Regions from separate parts of the Tumebacillus lipolyticus genome, predicted to be linked through region 3. Evidence: riboswitches for the same ligand, from Rfam matches in the RefSeq annotation. Region 3 holds a riboswitch; each other region holds the start of a gene.
The links. A riboswitch is a leader RNA that binds a small molecule or an ion and turns the genes downstream of it on or off. The one in region 3 is predicted to bind cyclic di-AMP.
Positions count from the first base shown of each region.

Region 1: linked by a shared signal. The riboswitch ahead of ACFSOY_RS04120 (C40 family peptidase) and the one ahead of ACFSOY_RS07510 (Na-translocating system protein MpsC family protein) in region 3 are both predicted to bind cyclic di-AMP.
Region 2: linked by a shared signal. The riboswitch ahead of ACFSOY_RS09415 (NAD-binding protein) and the one ahead of ACFSOY_RS07510 (Na-translocating system protein MpsC family protein) in region 3 are both predicted to bind cyclic di-AMP.
Region 4: linked by a shared signal. The riboswitch ahead of ACFSOY_RS03110 (C40 family peptidase) and the one ahead of ACFSOY_RS07510 (Na-translocating system protein MpsC family protein) in region 3 are both predicted to bind cyclic di-AMP.

Region 1 is NZ_JBHUIO010000002.1:1,022,364-1,026,570, forward strand. Features, by position in the region: gene yqeH (ribosome biogenesis GTPase YqeH) at 1-244, opposite strand, end outside; gene ACFSOY_RS04110 (YqeG family HAD IIIA-type phosphatase) at 253-768, opposite strand; gene ACFSOY_RS04115 (hypothetical protein) at 1,050-1,184, opposite strand; gene ACFSOY_RS04120 (C40 family peptidase) at 1,449-2,126, opposite strand; cyclic di-AMP (ydaO/yuaA leader) riboswitch at 2,134-2,268, opposite strand; gene ACFSOY_RS04125 (serine hydrolase) at 2,362-3,168, opposite strand; gene ACFSOY_RS04130 (putative motility protein) at 3,311-3,466, shown strand; gene ACFSOY_RS04135 (non-ribosomal peptide synthetase) at 3,593-4,207, opposite strand, start outside.
Region 2 is NZ_JBHUIO010000005.1:898,613-902,819, forward strand. Features, by position in the region: gene ACFSOY_RS09400 (helix-turn-helix domain-containing protein) at 1-325, opposite strand, end outside; gene ACFSOY_RS09405 (hypothetical protein) at 493-621, opposite strand; gene ACFSOY_RS09410 (helix-turn-helix domain-containing protein) at 621-1,808, opposite strand; gene ACFSOY_RS09415 (NAD-binding protein) at 2,148-2,570, opposite strand; cyclic di-AMP (ydaO/yuaA leader) riboswitch at 2,579-2,725, opposite strand; gene ACFSOY_RS09420 (L-threonylcarbamoyladenylate synthase) at 2,817-3,839, opposite strand; gene ACFSOY_RS09425 (GNAT family N-acetyltransferase) at 3,938-4,207, opposite strand, start outside.
Region 3 is NZ_JBHUIO010000005.1:450,898-455,104, forward strand. Features, by position in the region: gene kdpA (potassium-transporting ATPase subunit KdpA) at 1-1,104, opposite strand, end outside; gene ACFSOY_RS07505 (potassium-transporting ATPase subunit F) at 1,163-1,243, opposite strand; gene ACFSOY_RS07510 (Na-translocating system protein MpsC family protein) at 1,657-2,025, opposite strand; cyclic di-AMP (ydaO/yuaA leader) riboswitch at 2,270-2,416, opposite strand; gene ACFSOY_RS07515 (MraY family glycosyltransferase) at 2,516-3,505, opposite strand; gene ACFSOY_RS07520 (hypothetical protein) at 3,914-4,057, shown strand; gene ACFSOY_RS07525 (IreB family regulatory phosphoprotein) at 4,095-4,207, opposite strand, start outside.
Region 4 is NZ_JBHUIO010000002.1:832,099-836,305, reverse strand. Features, by position in the region: gene ACFSOY_RS03120 (CotS family spore coat protein) at 1-597, shown strand, start outside; gene ACFSOY_RS03115 (DNA alkylation repair protein) at 739-1,425, shown strand; gene ACFSOY_RS03110 (C40 family peptidase) at 1,491-2,351, opposite strand; cyclic di-AMP (ydaO/yuaA leader) riboswitch at 2,359-2,502, opposite strand; gene ACFSOY_RS03105 (hypothetical protein) at 2,605-2,757, opposite strand; gene ACFSOY_RS03100 (phosphoglucomutase/phosphomannomutase family protein) at 2,900-4,207, shown strand, end outside.

The sequences.
Region 1 (4,207 bases), on a different contig from region 3:
ACAGATCGACCACTTTCACGACCAATGCTGGCCGCTTGCCGATGTCGCGAAGAATCTTTTGAAAGCCTGCGTTGTCGAGCGTGACCGGCGCGACATCGCTGTAATGTTTGATCCGATAGCATCGCTGACAAACCGGATATTCTCGTTCGATCACCGAGTTTAACGGGGCATACCCCGGCTGCTCTTTCTCTTCTGTCTGGATGCCAATGCCGCAGCCAGTACAAATCAAATCCATCTCGGACATCTGTTCATTCACTCCCAAGGAATCATTCCGCGGCGGCGCAGGATCGAGAAGGCGATGCGCTCCATCATCCGCAACACTTTCGTGCCGATCCACTCTTTCTCTGCCACCGGCATGACGAGGATCGTATACATGTTCATCCGGTTGCCACCGAGCACGTCGGTGAACAGCTGATCGCCGATCATCACCGTCTCCTCGCGCCGGGTGCCCAGCATGTCGAGCGCGCGCAGAAAAGGAGCGCGCTTCGGCTTGCGCGCACGACCGATAAAGGGGATGTTCAACGGCTTGGAAAACCGCTCCACCCGATGATCTTTGTTGTTCGAAACGATGCACACTTTGATCCCGCGCGTATCGCGCACATGGTCGAGCCATTCGATCAGCTTAGGCGTGGCATCCGGTTCATCCCAGCGAACCAACGTGTTGTCAAGGTCGGTGATGATCGCCTTCACCCCGCGCTGTTCCAGCTGATCGAGATCGATGTCGAAAACCGATTCTACATAGAGATCGGGTATCAATTGAGTCAACATTTTCTTTTCACCTCAAAAGGTATCCGGTTGTACTAGCATTCCTTTCATCTGTAGAGAATATCACAGATGGAAACGTTTCAACAATTTGTTAACACAGTGATCGTGCAGTTCCCTATCGCTTTGCCTTAGGCAATAGTACCATGAAACATCAGGATGTATTACATTATTTTTCCCAAGCCCAAACGGATCGACAAGCGATCAGGAATAGAGACGATCTCGCGCTCCATATGCATAATCAAACCTCTAGGAGCAAAGGAGGGATTCCTGTAGGTCGCATCGATCTAACTGGCAGCGTTCACCTGCTCGATCTGCTGTTGGAAAACCAGATCGCACGCTGCGCAGCAAACCAGCTCAAACGTCGCATAGCGGTAAAAAGGTCGTACATCGTTCGCATCGCAGATCAGTAAGCGCGCCATACATGCGCTTAGATCCTAATGGCACCTACGGCTGGCTGGAACAGTACGAATCGATCTTAGACGAGCATCCTCATCTGGTCGAATGGGAGGAATCATGAGAAATGAAAAAACCTCTGTTCCCGGCTCGAGGGTAGGACAGAGGTTTTTTCGTATGTTTCTTTACTGTTGTATTGATGTAATTAGACAGAAGTAGATAAATTCCTTTTCGACATCTCTGGTAATTTTTGAGGAATCCACACTTTATTGTCAAAGGAATCGATCAGATTAGAGGTATGAACGTGCGCCGATATAGCGCGCGCCCCAATAGCCGCCACTTAGCGTGTCCACCTTCACTCCGTACGTCGAGTCGGCCGAGATAAACTGACCATTGCCGAGATAGATCCCGACATGAGTCGCCCCTGGGCCATACGTGGAGAAAAAGACCAGATCGCCCGCTTTGGGAGAGGTCGTCTGCGTGCCGCCTTTGTACATATCGGTGGAGATGCGCGGCAGATGCACGCCTTGCTGTGCCATCACATAGGAGACATATCCAGAGCAGTCAAAGCCGCTCGGCGTGTTGCCCGCCCATTTGTAAGGCACTCCCACATATTTCATCGCAGTCTCGACCACCTGAGGGGTGGCGGGACGGAGCTTCGCCGCCGCTTGGTCGATCAGCGGACCGGTCGTGGCACCGACCTTACCATTTTGCTCCAATCCGTGAGCAGCCTGAAATTTCTTGACTGCAGTCGCCGTGATCTCCCCATAGTAGCCGGTGTTTTCCGGATAGGAGAAGTATCCGAGCAGTCGCAGATCCTGTTGAAGCTTCGTCACATTCGAACCGGTGGAGCCGATCACGAGCATATGATCCCCATACGCATCCGGCGCCGCTTGAACTGCAGACGCCGCCACTGGAGACGCGATCATGATCATCGCAAGCATGCAAACTCTCAGCTGACGTTTCATAAAATGATTGACCTCCCGCAAGGCCTCCGAGGTTAGTTGACGGGTTCGGGTCGAGAGCAACCCTCCGCCAGATGGCGGTTCACCCCAAAATTCTAAAATATCCCCCGTACTGAAAATTTTTCAGATTCGGCCAAAACTCAACAAAAAAAATTCTATCATACGAATTGTCAGATTTCAATAAAAACAAGAGTGTCATCTCTGACAAAACTGTGATCATGTCTCTGTTTGACACCGATCAGCGAGCGGTCGCCGCATAGAGCAGTCGCCCGATGTCCCCCATCAGCTGATGCGCGTCTTTGCGCTCGGCGATCTCTTTGCCAAAGACGGAGACGGCAAACGTATTGCGCGGGAAATAAAGCAATCCCATATCATGGTCGGTGCCGTTGATCCAGCCGGTCTTATGCGCACACTCCCAGAGCGGTAGTTCACCGATCGGCCCATCCTGTGTCGGCAGTTGGCTGGGCAGACCTTCGTTATGCTTTTGCATCTTCATGATCTTGATCATCTCCGAACAGGCTCGCCAGGAGACCACTTTTCCGGTTGCGATCAGCTTCAACAGCTCGGTCATCTCGCGAGGAGTGATCGTGTTGTAATGTTCAACCTTTGCCGGAATCACCGAAAGCTTGTTATAAAAGCGGCTGTTTTGCAGCCCCCACTCGGCCATCGCCGCCTGAATCGCCTCCGTGCCGATCTGATCGATCAGAACGTTGGTCGCCGTGTTGTCGCTGTCGATGATCATCAGCACCGTGTAATCATAGATCGGCAGTTGCAGGCCGGGGCTTACGTTTTGCAAAAGACCTGAGCCTGGCACCATGTCTTCCGCCCGCAAAGCAAGCGTATCGGAAAAGCTGAATTTGCCTTTCGCAACCTGATCGAATACGGCCGCCATGATCGGTACTTTGATGATGCTCGCCGCGTAAAACCACTCATCCGCTTGCGATTGAAACTCGCTTTGCGATTCGAAATGATAGATCGACACCCCGTACGTTCCCTTCGCGTCATCGATCATCTTTTGCAACGCAGGCTGTAATTCTGTCAGCATTTCCTTCACTCCTCTCCCCTTTTCCTTTCGGCAGCGGAGCGACTTCATCCTGCTTTTGGTCGATCGGTCGCTTTTTGACCGATTTTTGACTAGAGTTCATATGATTCTGTCGATTATACTTATTTCATTGGAGGTGTTTTGCATGGAAGTTTCCAGCGTCTCACAAGCGGTCAATCTGTGGGCTCTGAAACAGGCGATGAACATGGGCCAGTCCCAAGCTCCCGCCCAGCTGCAGATCGTCAACCAACTGGCATCCCTCGACCCGATGCGCGGTCAGATGATCGACATTCGGGTCTGACAGCAGCAGAAAGCCTGTCGCTCTTCAGGAGCGACAGGCTTTCTGCGTTTTCGATACCCTACCATTTGAAAAGGTGTATTCAGACGAGGGGAGTACCCGTATGTCCAGGTTCTCCCACCGCCGACTCTAAGATCTGTTCCTCTGTAGAAGCTCTGCGATGTGCTGCACCTGAGGAGCGCGAATGATCGAATGGTGCGTCGCTCGCACCTCAACCGTTCCGATGTTTGTCAAAACTGCTTCCCACCCGTTGTGCTCCCGCCGCTCTCGACTCATAGAACTGTCTGCCCGAAACAGCATGACCGGTCTGTCATACCCTTTCGGACTGTACCTGCGCAGGGCGCGAAGGTTGGCACGGAAGACGGCGATCCAAGGTTTGATCTGCTCCAGCTTATATTCGGCTGGGATCAACTCCAACTCGGCGAGCTGTTCAAGAAGGAATCGCAAGCGTTCGCCCTCCGTTTGTAACATGTTGTATTGAGCGAGCTTCTCAGAGGAAATCTGTTTGCCGTATCGACTCGCAAGATCGTGTGCAAACATGGCGAGCTCATCCATTTCTGACTTATCTTCTCGCAACTGCGAATCGATCAAGATCACCGACTCCACCTCTTCACCTGCCTGTTCGAGCTGCCTTGCCATCTCGATGGCGACAACCCCGCCGAACGACCACCCGCCAACACAGTACGGACCGTATGGTTGCACCTCCTGCATCGCTTGCACATATCGAGCGGCGAAATCTTCTAC
Region 2 (4,207 bases), 450 kb from region 3:
CCATCCTTGGCACCGGATGATGTTGATGATGGAGCAGTTCGAGCAACAGGGGCTGTGCCGTCCTGTACTCTCGTGCTCGCACCATGCTCTTCGCCATCTTAAATTTGCTCGTGTACTCCAGATGGAGCGCAACATCTTCGAGCAGATGATCTAACGATACGTCGAGCCGCTCGGCGATCGCATACAAAATTTTGTACGATGGCCGTGCGCGATCGCTCTCAATCTGCGAGATCATGCTCGGAGTGCAAAGTCCTTGCGCCACTTCAATCTGCGTGATCCCTTTTTGCATGCGCAAATATTTGATGCGTTGACCTAGGGATTTCATAAGATCCTCCTCCAGTTTCCAACCTCCATTGTAAATAGAATAATAGAAGAGTTTCTTTTTGTAACATTTTAAAAAGAATTGGATTGTCAGAGCGAATCGTATGCATATGTCACGCAGGTGATCTGACATAAAAAACCCTCGTCCCGAATCGACGAGGGCTGTCTTTATCACTTGATGGCGCTAAGTCCTACCGGTTCTGGCGGCTTCGTCTGCGCATTTTCGCTACCTGCTGTGCTGCCGATCACCAAACCCATCACCGCGACCAGCAACAGGGCGGATGCGATCCATTTTTTCATCAAAATTCCTCCTCGTATAAATACTCACTTTTTGTATTTGAAAAGATGCGCTTCATTTCGTAGAACTTCATCGAAGTTACAGCGTCACCTTTCAAATAATGATATTCCATCAAACACTTGCTCGCATAATGCCTGACCTTCATGCTCAAGCCAGTATCGTTGAGGACCGATTCTGCAAAAGAAGGATCATCCTTCGCAACTGTGTACATGATCTGCATTTTTGCCCTGTACTCCGGATATTCTTTTGCCAGCTCTGCATATTTGTCCACCATTTTTATCGCGTTCGGGTAGTCGCGCACTTGCATCAGCGACTTCACATACTCCTTGACTGCCAAGATCAGGGTGTCTTCGAACGGTTGGGCGATGTTGATCGCAGCGGTCAGCGCTCGAATCGCCGTCTTGTAATTCCGCAGGAAGTATTCATAGTGTGCGACGTTGATCAGCGCGGTGCCGATCTGCTTGCCATCCTTCGTCCGCTCAAACTCTTCCAGCGAACGGTAGGCATACTTTTTCGCCTGTTCCAGATTCCCGCGTTCCTCTTCCATCTTCATTCGCACATAGTAGGTGATGCCCAGCTTGTTCGGGTCCTGCGCGTACGCCGCTTCCACAAATTCGAGCAGCTCTTCAAAGTTGCTATACTCCTTGCGAATCGTGTGCGACTGCATCATGTTGATCGTCACCAGGTGCAACAGCTGCTTGTCACCATATTCGGCTTCGACGCTCTTCGCATACTCAAACGCGGACAGCCACGTTCGATGTGCTTCCTCATACTGCTCCTGCAGGAATTGCACCTTGCCCAGATTGTTCAGCGCCAGCCCTCGCTCCGTCTTCCCCATCGCAAGCTGAACCACTTCGGCGGCGATCGAACGCGCGCGCGTAAGCATCACTTTCGTCCTTCGCTTCCCCATGACCAGCGCGATCAGCTCTTGTTCTTTCGCAAGGAGATCCTCCTGCTTCAAGCGGCTTGCGGAGATGCCCAACCCGTTCGCAATCTGCTCCAGCTCGGAAGGTGCGATGCGCCTTTCCCCCAAGAGCATCAGTCGCAGCGACTCCCGATTCATCCCGATCCGCTCCGCAAACGAGCGGATGCTCAACCCCTCCCCCAACTCTTCCATCAGTTCGGCGATGCGTCTCCCTAACGGTATCTTGGAGAGCGTCGAGATTGGCACGTACTCAACCGTTGACATGGAATGCCCCCCTGTTTGAACTATATGTTCGAAGGTTAACAAAATGTCAGAAATAATAACTAGTATAAGTATAGTTGGGTATTAGTAGTTTGTACATCAAGTTTTTTGTCGATTTTAATAGTAAAAAATTATTCTTTTCCAGCCATTGCATGATCCGGCACCTGCGCCCTCGGCACTGGCACGATCGATCTGACATAAAAAAGAGCCACAGCGGGAAGGACCGCGTGCGACTCTGTTACCGACTCGGCGTGTTGCTGATGTACCTGCTCAGCCATTTCAAAAAGACCTGAGCTCACTGCGCTCAGGTCTTGTCAAGGTACGTTCAGGGCGACGTTCAACTTACGCCCCGCGCTGCTTGGATTCCCCGTTCAGCACGCGAAACGAATCGCGATTCCAACGGCGCACGCCGACAACTCGGTCGGCCCCAAGGGCGCGATAGGCGCGCATGAAACTTTGATTCTGCGCGACGACGACCACCTTGCTCACGCCAGCTTGCTTCAGCGCTTGCACGATCAGTGCGCTCTCCAGCCAAGCCCCCTCGAAGACGACCGCCGTATCGAACTGGCGAATCCCTTCATGGTTGACCACATCATGCTTGTGCGGCCCGACTTTGATCACCGGCGCGATCACGCTCTGCTCGCGTAAAAATAAGGTCGTTTGTGCACAGAAATCCAGATAGGCGCATTCTACACCCATGGTGTGCAGCGTTTGGACGAACGGAACGGCCGACTCGTCCATCGTGACGATCAGACAACGGTTCATACTTTTCACCCTCTTCTCGCATGGCTTACGAAGTTAGCTGTCGGGTTAGGGTGGCAAGAGAGTTCAAGTTCACCCTTTCTGCTGCAGCAGAATTCACCCCAGAAAAATTGGGTCCTCCGCTTCCGGCGTTCACCGGAACTCAGCCTTCATAATCGGTTGTCACACCTCTATTATACATGATTCACCGCAAAATGTTGAAGCGGAGAGACGCCCAACGTTCGGCTTCCTCTCCGCAAAAAAATGGCATTATGTGTGAATAACTCGATGGCTCGCCGCTTTGCGCAATCGGTTCATGATCGCAAGCCCCACTCCGCTCTCGGGGAACACCTCAGCATAGATCACATCCGCATGCTCATGGTCGAACTGGCGGATCGCATCGTACAGCCCAGCGGCCACCGTCGCAAGCTCGCGGCGGCGACCGCAGGCGATGACGATCGCTCCCGGATACTCGTTCGCTCGCTCCTCGGTGGTCAGCACACCGACGCGATGCCCCGCTCGCTTCGCCTGCTCGACGCGCTCGGCGATCACCTCTTGATCGCGCTCTCCTGCGACCAGCCACATCTCCCCGCGCGGCGCATAGTGCGTATATTTCACCCCGGGCGACTTCGGCGTGCCGACGCCGCTGGCAAGCACCGGGTCGATCTGCACCTCGCCGAGCACCTCTGCGAGCATCTCGCGGGTCACGCCGCCCGGGCGCAAGATCATCGGCACCGGGCCGGACAGGTCGAGCACCGTCGATTCGACGCCCACGCCTGCCGCTCCGCCATCGACCACGCCCGCGATGCGCCCGCTCAGATCTTCCAGCACATGGGCGGCTGTCGTCGGGCTCGGACGTCCCGATCGGTTGGCGCTCGGCGCGGCCAGCGGCATGCCCGCCGCATCGATCAACTGCAGCGCGATCAGATGGTCGGGCATGCGAACGCCGACCGTATCGAGCCCTGCCGTCACCTCGCTCGGCACGCGATCGCTCACCGGCAACACGAGCGTCAGCGGCCCTGGCCAGAATCGCTCCATGCACCGCTTCGCCGCATCCGGCACCGCGCGCACCACCTTGTCCACATCTTCTCGCCTCGCGATGTGGACGATCAGCGGGTTGTCTGACGGCCTGCCTTTCGCCTGAAAGATCTTGCTCACCGCCGCCGCATCGAACGCGTTCGCCCCCAGCCCGTAGACCGTCTCCGTCGGAAACCCGACCACATCACCGCCCGCGAGCAATGCTGCCGCCTCCGCAAGTTCACTCTCTGTCGTTCCAAATCGTTTCGTCTCCATGTTCAACCGTCCCTGTTCGTTTTCGTGTGTCCTTAGTATAGCAAAACGACAGGGAAAAACATGAACAATTTTCGCAGAAAACTGCGGAACGTTTGTTCTTATTTATTCACACTATCCACAGCGCTGTGTGGATAACTTGTGGATGCAATTTTCTTGACCATCGCCACCGCCTCCTGCTGACTATACGCCAGGAAGTGTTGGCATTGGGCTACAGCCTGCGGGAGCTGCTCCTTGTCGATTGTGGAAAACCCGATGTGGATAAACAGTGGAGCCGTTGTGGATTGTGTGAGTAAATACAGCTCTTCCACATCGGTCGTCTCCACATAGGCGATGAACAGAGCGATCATCTCCGCCCCGATCTGCGCGCT
Region 3 (4,207 bases):
GTTGAGCAACATGTTCGACAGCGCGATCATCCCGCTGAGCGGTGTGAGCGTATCGTGCATCGTGTTGACCCCGCCCGTCTCCGAGGCGGTGGTGACGACCGAGTACAGCGCAGATTGCGCCACCCCCAGGCGAACCTCCTTGCCCTCCATGCTCCCATGATCTTGGGCCAGGCCAAGCCCGCTCAAAACGGGGTTGCCCGCATACTCATTGGCCAGTGACACGCCGAGAAACAGCACGAAGATCATCGCCATCGAGACAAACAGCACCCGCCCCTGTTTCGGGTTGCCCACCATCCGACCATAGGTGAACGGAAGCGCGGTGGGGAGCAGCAGCATCAATAGCATTTGGATCGTGTTGCTGAGCGCTCCCGGATTTTCAAACGGGTGTGCCGAGTTGGCCCCAAAGTGTCCGCCGCCGTTGTTGCCGAGCTCTTTGATCGAGAGCAGCGAGGCGACCGGGCCGCGCGCGATCTGCTGTTCAGTACCGCTGAGCGTGTGCGCGGTCACCGGCTGCTCCAATGTCTGCGGAACGCCGAGCAAGAGGAAGAGCAGCGCGGCCACGATGGAGATCGGCAAGAGAATGCGGACGATGCTGCGCACCAGATCGACGAAAAAGTTGCCGAGCGGCTTTCCGGCAAGCCCGCGCATGCAGGCGATCACCACAGCGAGCGCGGTCGCCGGCGCGGTGAACATCATGAAGATGATGCCGATCAGCTGGGACAGATAAGACAGGCCGCTCTCCCCGCTGTAATGTTGCAGGTTGGTGTTGGTCATGAACGAGATCGCCGTGTTAAAAGCTAACGTCGGCTCCATGCTGCCGATCTGACTGGGGTTGAGCGGCAGTGACCCTTGGAAGCGAAACACCAGATAGACCAGCACGATCATCACGGTGTTCAGCAGCACGACTGCACCCGCATACTGCTTCCACGTCTGGTTCTCCATCCGCACACCGCCGATCGCAAACAAGGTGCGCTCGATCGGAGCAAACAGCTTGTCGATCCCGCTCCGCTTTTCCGTATCGAAGGCGCTGGCAACGTAGCGGCCGACCGGGCGTGCCAGCAACAGTGCAGCGAGCAGTGTCAAAATGATAGCTAACAAATCGATCGTCACAAGAATCCCTCCACAATCTTTCCGAAATGTTGATCAAGGTTATTGATATCGATCAAAATTTTTCCGGCCGTACCAAGGCGAAGATCAGATAGCAGATCAGGGCAATCACGATGCCGCCCAACAACCACATCATCTTCCCTCACTCCCTTCCTCGCTCACCTTGCTTGCAAAGCGGAGCAACCACAACATCAACAGCGTAAGTGTCACTATGCTTCCGATCATCAGCGCATCGAGCATGCACGTTCCTCCTCCATCCGTTCTTGGACTTGTGTCGCTTCATCCGTTCTTGCCGCTTGCGGAGAACCGGTCGTCCGAACCGCGCTGGCTCGCACGCCGGTTCTCCGGCAAGAAACAAAAAGACCGGTGCCCCTTCAACGCCTGAAACAGGTTCGAATGATCAGAACCATGTTTCGCTCGTCAAAGTCTGCACCGGTCTACGTAACGCCTGGCAACCGCTCAGCAGTTCCCCTGCATTCTGTCTCCCTGTAGTGAAAAAGACTTCTGCTACCTCGTCGATCTCGGGGTCCGTACGCCCGCCCAGATCTGCTATTTCAGCTTTTTTTCCAGATCGCAATCTAAAATGTACATCTCGACCTGCTCTCCAATTCGCGTGGAGATGTCGCTATGGCTGGAGATCACCTGACATTCTGTGATTCTGGAGATGATCGCTTCCGACTCTTCGCTGTAGTTCTCCCGCAAAATCTGCCGCATCTCTTTGACCAGCCGCTTGCCACGATCCGACTTGACGAGATGCTTCTCCTCATGGGTCAGCACCCCTTTCAGCCGAACGATCACCATGTCGCGAATGATATAGGTCTTGGTCTCTTGCGGTCCCCGGCCTAAGATCTCTCGCTGCAGCTTGATGTACGCCTCGCTGATATCAGACTCCATCTTGTTCTTCGCATTCGGTGCCATTTGATCTTCAATCCCCTTTTTCGGTGAGAATCGCACAAAGAATGGCACAACAAAACCGGTGCTGATCTCAACCTGTAAGTTAGAAAATACAAAGGTCAAAATCTACACCGGTCTACAAATCGCCACGCGAATGCTCGCTTTGCGTCATGTCTCCCTGTGAGACCAACTTATGAAAGACTCCAGTTAAAACGGTGTCTTCTGTTTCAAGGAAACACAAAAAGACCGTTCCAACTAGAAGGTCTTCTGACCCTCCCTGCATTAGCCGACGAAGTTAGCTGACGGGTAGGATGGCAAGGAAGTTCCTCATCCCTCTCGCGCACTGCGAGATTAACCCCAGAAGATCGGGTCCTCCGCTCTTGAAAGTAAGTCCAAGATTAGGCCATGTTTCAGTTGTTGAATCAAATATACTGCCCTCCGAGCACTTTGGCAAGACCTATTTTTGTAAAAAAAGCTCCTTCCCTGAAACTGAGGAAGGAGCGATCCGTACGCATTATCTGTAGTTGACGAGCAGCACGACGATCGAGGCAAGCGAGAAACAGATGCCGAGCAAATACATGACCGATACGGTCTGCACTTGGTTCATGCCGCTGCGCATCAGCGTGTGGTGCGTGTGCGATTTGTCAGCCTGATGCAGCGGTCGACGCTCTTTGATCCGTCTGAACAGCACGAACATCGTGTCGAAGATCGGAACGCCGAGCGCGAGCACCGGCACGATCAGCGAGACGAACGTCGCCGACTTGAACGCGCCGTCGACCGCCAGAGCGGCCAGCGCAAAGCCGAGGAAGGTCGCCCCCGAATCGCCCATGAAGATCCGAGCCGGGTGAAAGTTGTGTTTCAAGAAGGCAAGCGATACGCCGATCAGCGCCACCGCATAGAAAGCGACCGGACCATTGCCCGAAAGGATCGCGATGAAGAGCAAGGTGATCGCCGAGATCGAGGAGATCCCTGCTGCCAGACCGTCCACGCCGTCCAAGAAGTTGAGCATGTTCGTCAGCGCGACGACCCAGAGCACGGTCGCAGCGATCGAGATCCATTCCATGCCGTGGTCAGCAAAAGAATAGTAGGGCAGATCGATCCACGGAATGGTGATCGCTTCCACCTTTACATCAAATCCGACCAAGATTAAAGCTGCCGCAATATGTGTCAACAGTTTCGGCCACGCCGGAAAGTCTTTGCCGCGGGTCTTGTAATAATCGTCGAGCACACCGACCGCAAACAGAAGCAAGCCGCCCAGCGCGATTCCATAAAACGTGTCGTCCACTTCTCCGAAGAACAGTTGAATTAATAATGTGGAGATGATAAATCCAAAATAGATCGCCGCACCGCCGAGCACCGGAATCGGTTCCTTGTGCAGTTTCCGAGGGTTCGGCATGTCTACAAACCCTGTCTTCAACGCCAGCTTGCGCAGATAAGGCACCATAAAGTACACGAGCGCAAACGAGACGATCAAAGTCAGCGTCAGCATTTGTGGGGATTGCATTTTGTTCGTAAGCCTCCCTCTGCGCCACAATCTTGGTGAAGGTAGTGTGCGCAAAAATCCACTTTTATTTCCTGAGAAATTAGATACGCTCGCTATGAAAGGAGCGCCAATGTACAGGCGCTCCTTAAAACGTACTCATTATACCAGAGAACTCTGCAATAACGGAAGTTACTATCGGGTAAAAAGAAACGCAAAGAGACGAATTTCGTCATTTTTCAACATTTCGTCCACATTCTCTTCGATTCTCAATAGATAAGACGATCTGAAATTGGAAAACGTTACAGCGATTTCAACATGCTAAAAGATTCGTGCCGATGTCCCGCTTTCTGTCTGGCAGAATCTGCTGTTCTACTCGATCCGCCTCGCTCATACAATCTAGCAAGTAGAAGAGTAGGAGGTAGTTGATCGATGATCAGCGGAATTCTGTTGTTCCACCTCATCGTCATCCCGGTGGTGTTTCTGCTGGGACGCCTGTCCAATCGCATCGCCTTTGTCCGCGTGAAAGCTGAGGCTCGCCAGAGCCTGCCCAACTTTTTGCGAAAGAAAGACTAACAAAAAGCGTTCCTCACGGTGGAGGAACGCTTTTTGCTTACAGCCCTTTGAGGGCAAAATAGTCGTTTAGGATCTGCTCAACGGCCAGCAGGCGGTCCATCTTCGCCATGGTCGTGCGCGCGTTGTTCGCCGAGGTGATGTAGTTGCTCT
Region 4 (4,207 bases), on a different contig from region 3:
CTCGGCGCTCTGCTCACCCGTTATATGCCGCGATTTAAGTGGGAAGCGTCGATCGGGTTCTCCATTCTCGACGTCTACAGAGCGGTGCGGGAGATCAGCGCGGAGGAGATGACGGTGCTCGCCGCCTACCTTTCCTTTCCCAAGCGCACGCTAGAGGTGGTCGAAGCGTACTTTGAGCGCAAGCGGGATTGGGATGCTGAGCGCTTTTCCAGCAGATTCCGCAAACAGTTAGCGCTCGATGAGGGCAGGGAGATGTTCGTACAGGATCTGATCGCCCGCTACGGGCTGAACTTGTCCGCCCCGTCCTTCGCCCCCCATTTGGAAGGGCTGGAATCGTATGACGATCTGGAAGCGATGGAGTCCTCGTCGGTGGAAAGCCGTGCGGATGGGTGGGAGGCGCCAGAAGCGCATGCGGTCGATCTGTCCGAAAGCGCTTCGATACACGAGCGGGAAGAATCGTCTGAGGTTCGGCTGGCCAGCCATGAAAAAGGGCTGGAGGAACGGCGCACGGACAGTCGCTCCGTTCTGCCAGATGCTGCTCCACGAATCAAGCCGCGCCGCAAGCAGAAGCCGGGACCATGGCGTCCGGGGCGATAAGCGAACTAACGCTGCCAGAGCTGCCGTTCAGGAGGGGCAGCTCTTTTGCTGTTCTTTGGCAGTCAGGGAACAGGCGATGCGTAGGCTGGATGAAGGTGATCGTATATAATGAGAGGAACTGACCGAGAGGGTGGTGATCTGATGGAGCTGGCAGAAGTGCTTGCCAAACTGGAAGCGATGGGGACGGAACAGAACCGAAAAGTGTATGGGCGACATGGGATCGGCGTCAACATGTTCGGTGTGTCCTTTGCGGAGATGAAGAAGTTGGCCAAGGAGATCAAAAAAGATCAGCGGTTGACTGAGCAGCTGTGGGAGACGGGAAATTGGGAGGCGCGAGTGGTTGCGACGATGATCGCCGATCCGAAGCTGATCGAGGAAGCGCAGCTTCACACCTGGGTGGAGTGCCTGACCGACCACACGCTGACCGATGTGCTGACGAGCAATCTGGCGAGCAAGACCCCATTTGCCCAAGCGTTGATGGTAGCGTGGATTCGCTCAGAAGAGGAATGGGTGGGCAGGGCAGGCTGGCAGATGCTCACGCAGCTCGCGCTCGGAAAGGAGCCGCTGCCGGACGAGTTTTTTGAACCCTTTCTCGAAAAGATCGGGACAGGCATCCATCAGAGCAAAAACCGGATCAAAGAGGCGATGAACACGGCGCTGATCGCCATCGGGTCGCGCAACGATCTGCTGGAGGCGAAAGCGCTACAACTTGCGGCGGCGATTGGGAAAGTGAAGGTCGATCATGGGGAGACCGCCTGTAAAACACCAGATGCGACCGCCTATATCAATAAGATGAAGCAGAGAAAGCTGGCCAAAGCGAAAGCGTGACCTGCCGAAAAGAGATGAAAAAGACACCACAGCTGCGGTGTCTTTTTCATCTCTGGGTACAAGTGCTAGAAAGTTCGCTTCGCTCCGATGTAGCGGGAGCCCCAATAATAGGGGTCGTTGATGTTGGCGATGCTGACACCGCGGGAACTGGCGGCAGATATAAACTCTCCGTTGCCGAGGTAGATCCCCACATGGCCGACGACGCCAGGCTGACTGAGCGAGAAGAAGACGAGATCTCCCGCTTTCAGATTGCTTTTGGCGACCGACTGACCCACCGTGTACTGGTCGCGGGAAACGCGCGGCAAGGAAAGGCCGTTTTTCGCAAACACATACTGCGTGAAGCCAGAGCAATCGAATCCGCTCGGCGTCATGCCCCCCCAGAGGTATGGCACGCCAAGATAGGATTTTGCCGATTGGATGATCTTCTCGCTCGGCGGTACATAGGTGGGTGCAAGCGCTTGGTGAGCCCGTCCATCTGTCGCGATGATCGCCGAGAGCGACGGTGCGTGCCAACTGACGTTCGCATCCAGAGCTTCTGTGGCGAAGCGGATCGGCACGAACGTGCGATCAGACTTCAAGACCGGCTTCGTATCCATCCACTCTGCCTGTCCGTTGATCAAGATCCGCGCGTCCCCAGTCTTTAGCTGGACGGTGTCGTTTCCTTTCGACAGCGTGACAGAAACTTGCGTGCCTTCCTGCTTCCAGTCGACTTTGTAGCCCATCGACTCGGTCAAAAATCGGATCGGCACCTGCATCCGGCTCGATCCGTCCACAAACGGTTTCGCGTCTGGGAACGAGATCAGCTTGTCGTTCAGCTGGACTTTGTAGATCGAAGAATCGGCAGCCTCTGCATCACCTTGTACTTGACAAAAAATTCCGACCATCGCAATTGCGCTGATGGCCAACTTTGTGCCCCACGATTTCATTTTATTGCATTGCCTCCTCAAGCGCCTCCGAGGTTAGTTGACGGGTTCGGGAAGAGGATTTCCCTTGTTCCAAGTTGAAGAACATTCACCCCAAAGTAAAGCGTCCCCCGTACTTGTCCTGACTTTCGACAAGATTCGGCATATTTGCATTTCATGCTAACATGGGGCAGATGCAGGAACAAGACGGGAATGGCTGGAAAAGGGCATCGCTTGCGCAAAAACACCACCCGGACAGGTCGGGTGGTGTCGCAGATCAGGCGCCGACAAACATGGCGACCATGATCAAAAAGAGCAGGAGCAACAAGAAGACATCGAGCACGTTCGGGAAGAACAGCGCTCGGAGAAACACGATCGCGATCGCGCCGCCAAGCAGGATCTTGACGGTGCGCAAGAGCAGGAAGTACATCGGTCAGTCCCCCGTTTCCAAATCCTTTCCTTGACAGTGTATGTGCTCCTGCCCGCCCGATGTGCGCAGTCCGTGACGAATGCCCAGGGTTCTGCATACGCTACAAGACACTGACAACAAGGTTGCAGGGGGGACAGCCCGCATGGACATTCAATTTGGAACGGAAGGTTGGCGCGGACAGATCGCCGACACCTTTACGACCGGCAATCTGAGACTGGTTTGCCAAGCGATCGCCGACGAACTGCACGCGAAACAGGTGCAGGAAAGCGGGGTGGTCGTCGGATATGATACTCGTTTTCTCTCCGATGTTTTTGCGCGGGAATGCGCACAAGTTTTAGCTGCGAACAGCATCCCTGTCTATCTGTTCGACTCGGTCACGCCGACACCGCTGCTCTCGTTCGCGGTTCGTCATCTCGGCGCGGCCGGCGGTCTGATGATCACCGCCAGCCACAATCCGGCCGTATGGAATGGCGTGAAATGGAAAGGGCCGCATGCCGGCCCGGCCAACGAGGAAGAGATCGCGCAGATCGCCGCACGCCTCGGCAAGACGGCTGCGAAGAGCATCCCGTTTGACAGTGCGAAGCGGTTGGGAATGATCGAGCTGATCAACCTCGATCAGCCGTATTTTGATCAACTGCTTCGCTTTCTCTCCCCGACGCTCGATCGAGAGCTGCGGCTGCACGTTGTCGTCGATGCGATGCACGGTGCGGCGGGCGCCTATTTTAGCCGCGCGCTGGAGGCGCTCGGCTGTCAGGTCACACAGGTTCGATCAGATCCAGATCCTACGTTTGGCGGCGTCAACCCGGAGCCGATCCCCAAAAATCTTGGCGTGCTGATGGAAAAAGTGCTGGAGGTTGGGGCAGATCTCGGCCTCGCCACCGACGGGGATGGCGATCGGCTCGGGGCGGTCGATGCGCAAGGCAATTATGTGTCGCCACAGATCTTGTTCGCCCTGCTCACGCTGCATCTGCTGCGCGACCGCAAATGGTCGGGGTCGGTGGTCAAAACGTTTTCCACCACTTGGCTGATCGACCGAATCGCCGATCTGTACGAGGTACAGATGCATGAAGTGCCGATCGGATTTAAACACATCTGCGGCCTGATGCAGGCGGAAGATGTGCTGATCGGCGGCGAGGAAAGCGGTGGCATCGGCATCCCGCTGCACATGCCGGAGCGGGACGGGATTTTTTCTGGGATGCTGTTGATCGAGCATCTGCTGCTCTCCGGCCAGCAGTTGTCAGATGCGATCGATCAGCTGATGTTTCTCGCCGGATATCACGCGTATGACCGCATCGACCTGCCGCTCGCCCAAGCGAAAAAGGAGTCGCTCTTCCGATCGCTCGTCCAGCAGCCGATCACGTTTGCCGGCGATCAGATCGAAGAGGTGCAGACGCTCGACGGCGTCAAATACAAGCTTTCGGACGGCAGATGGATCCTGTTCCGGGCGAGC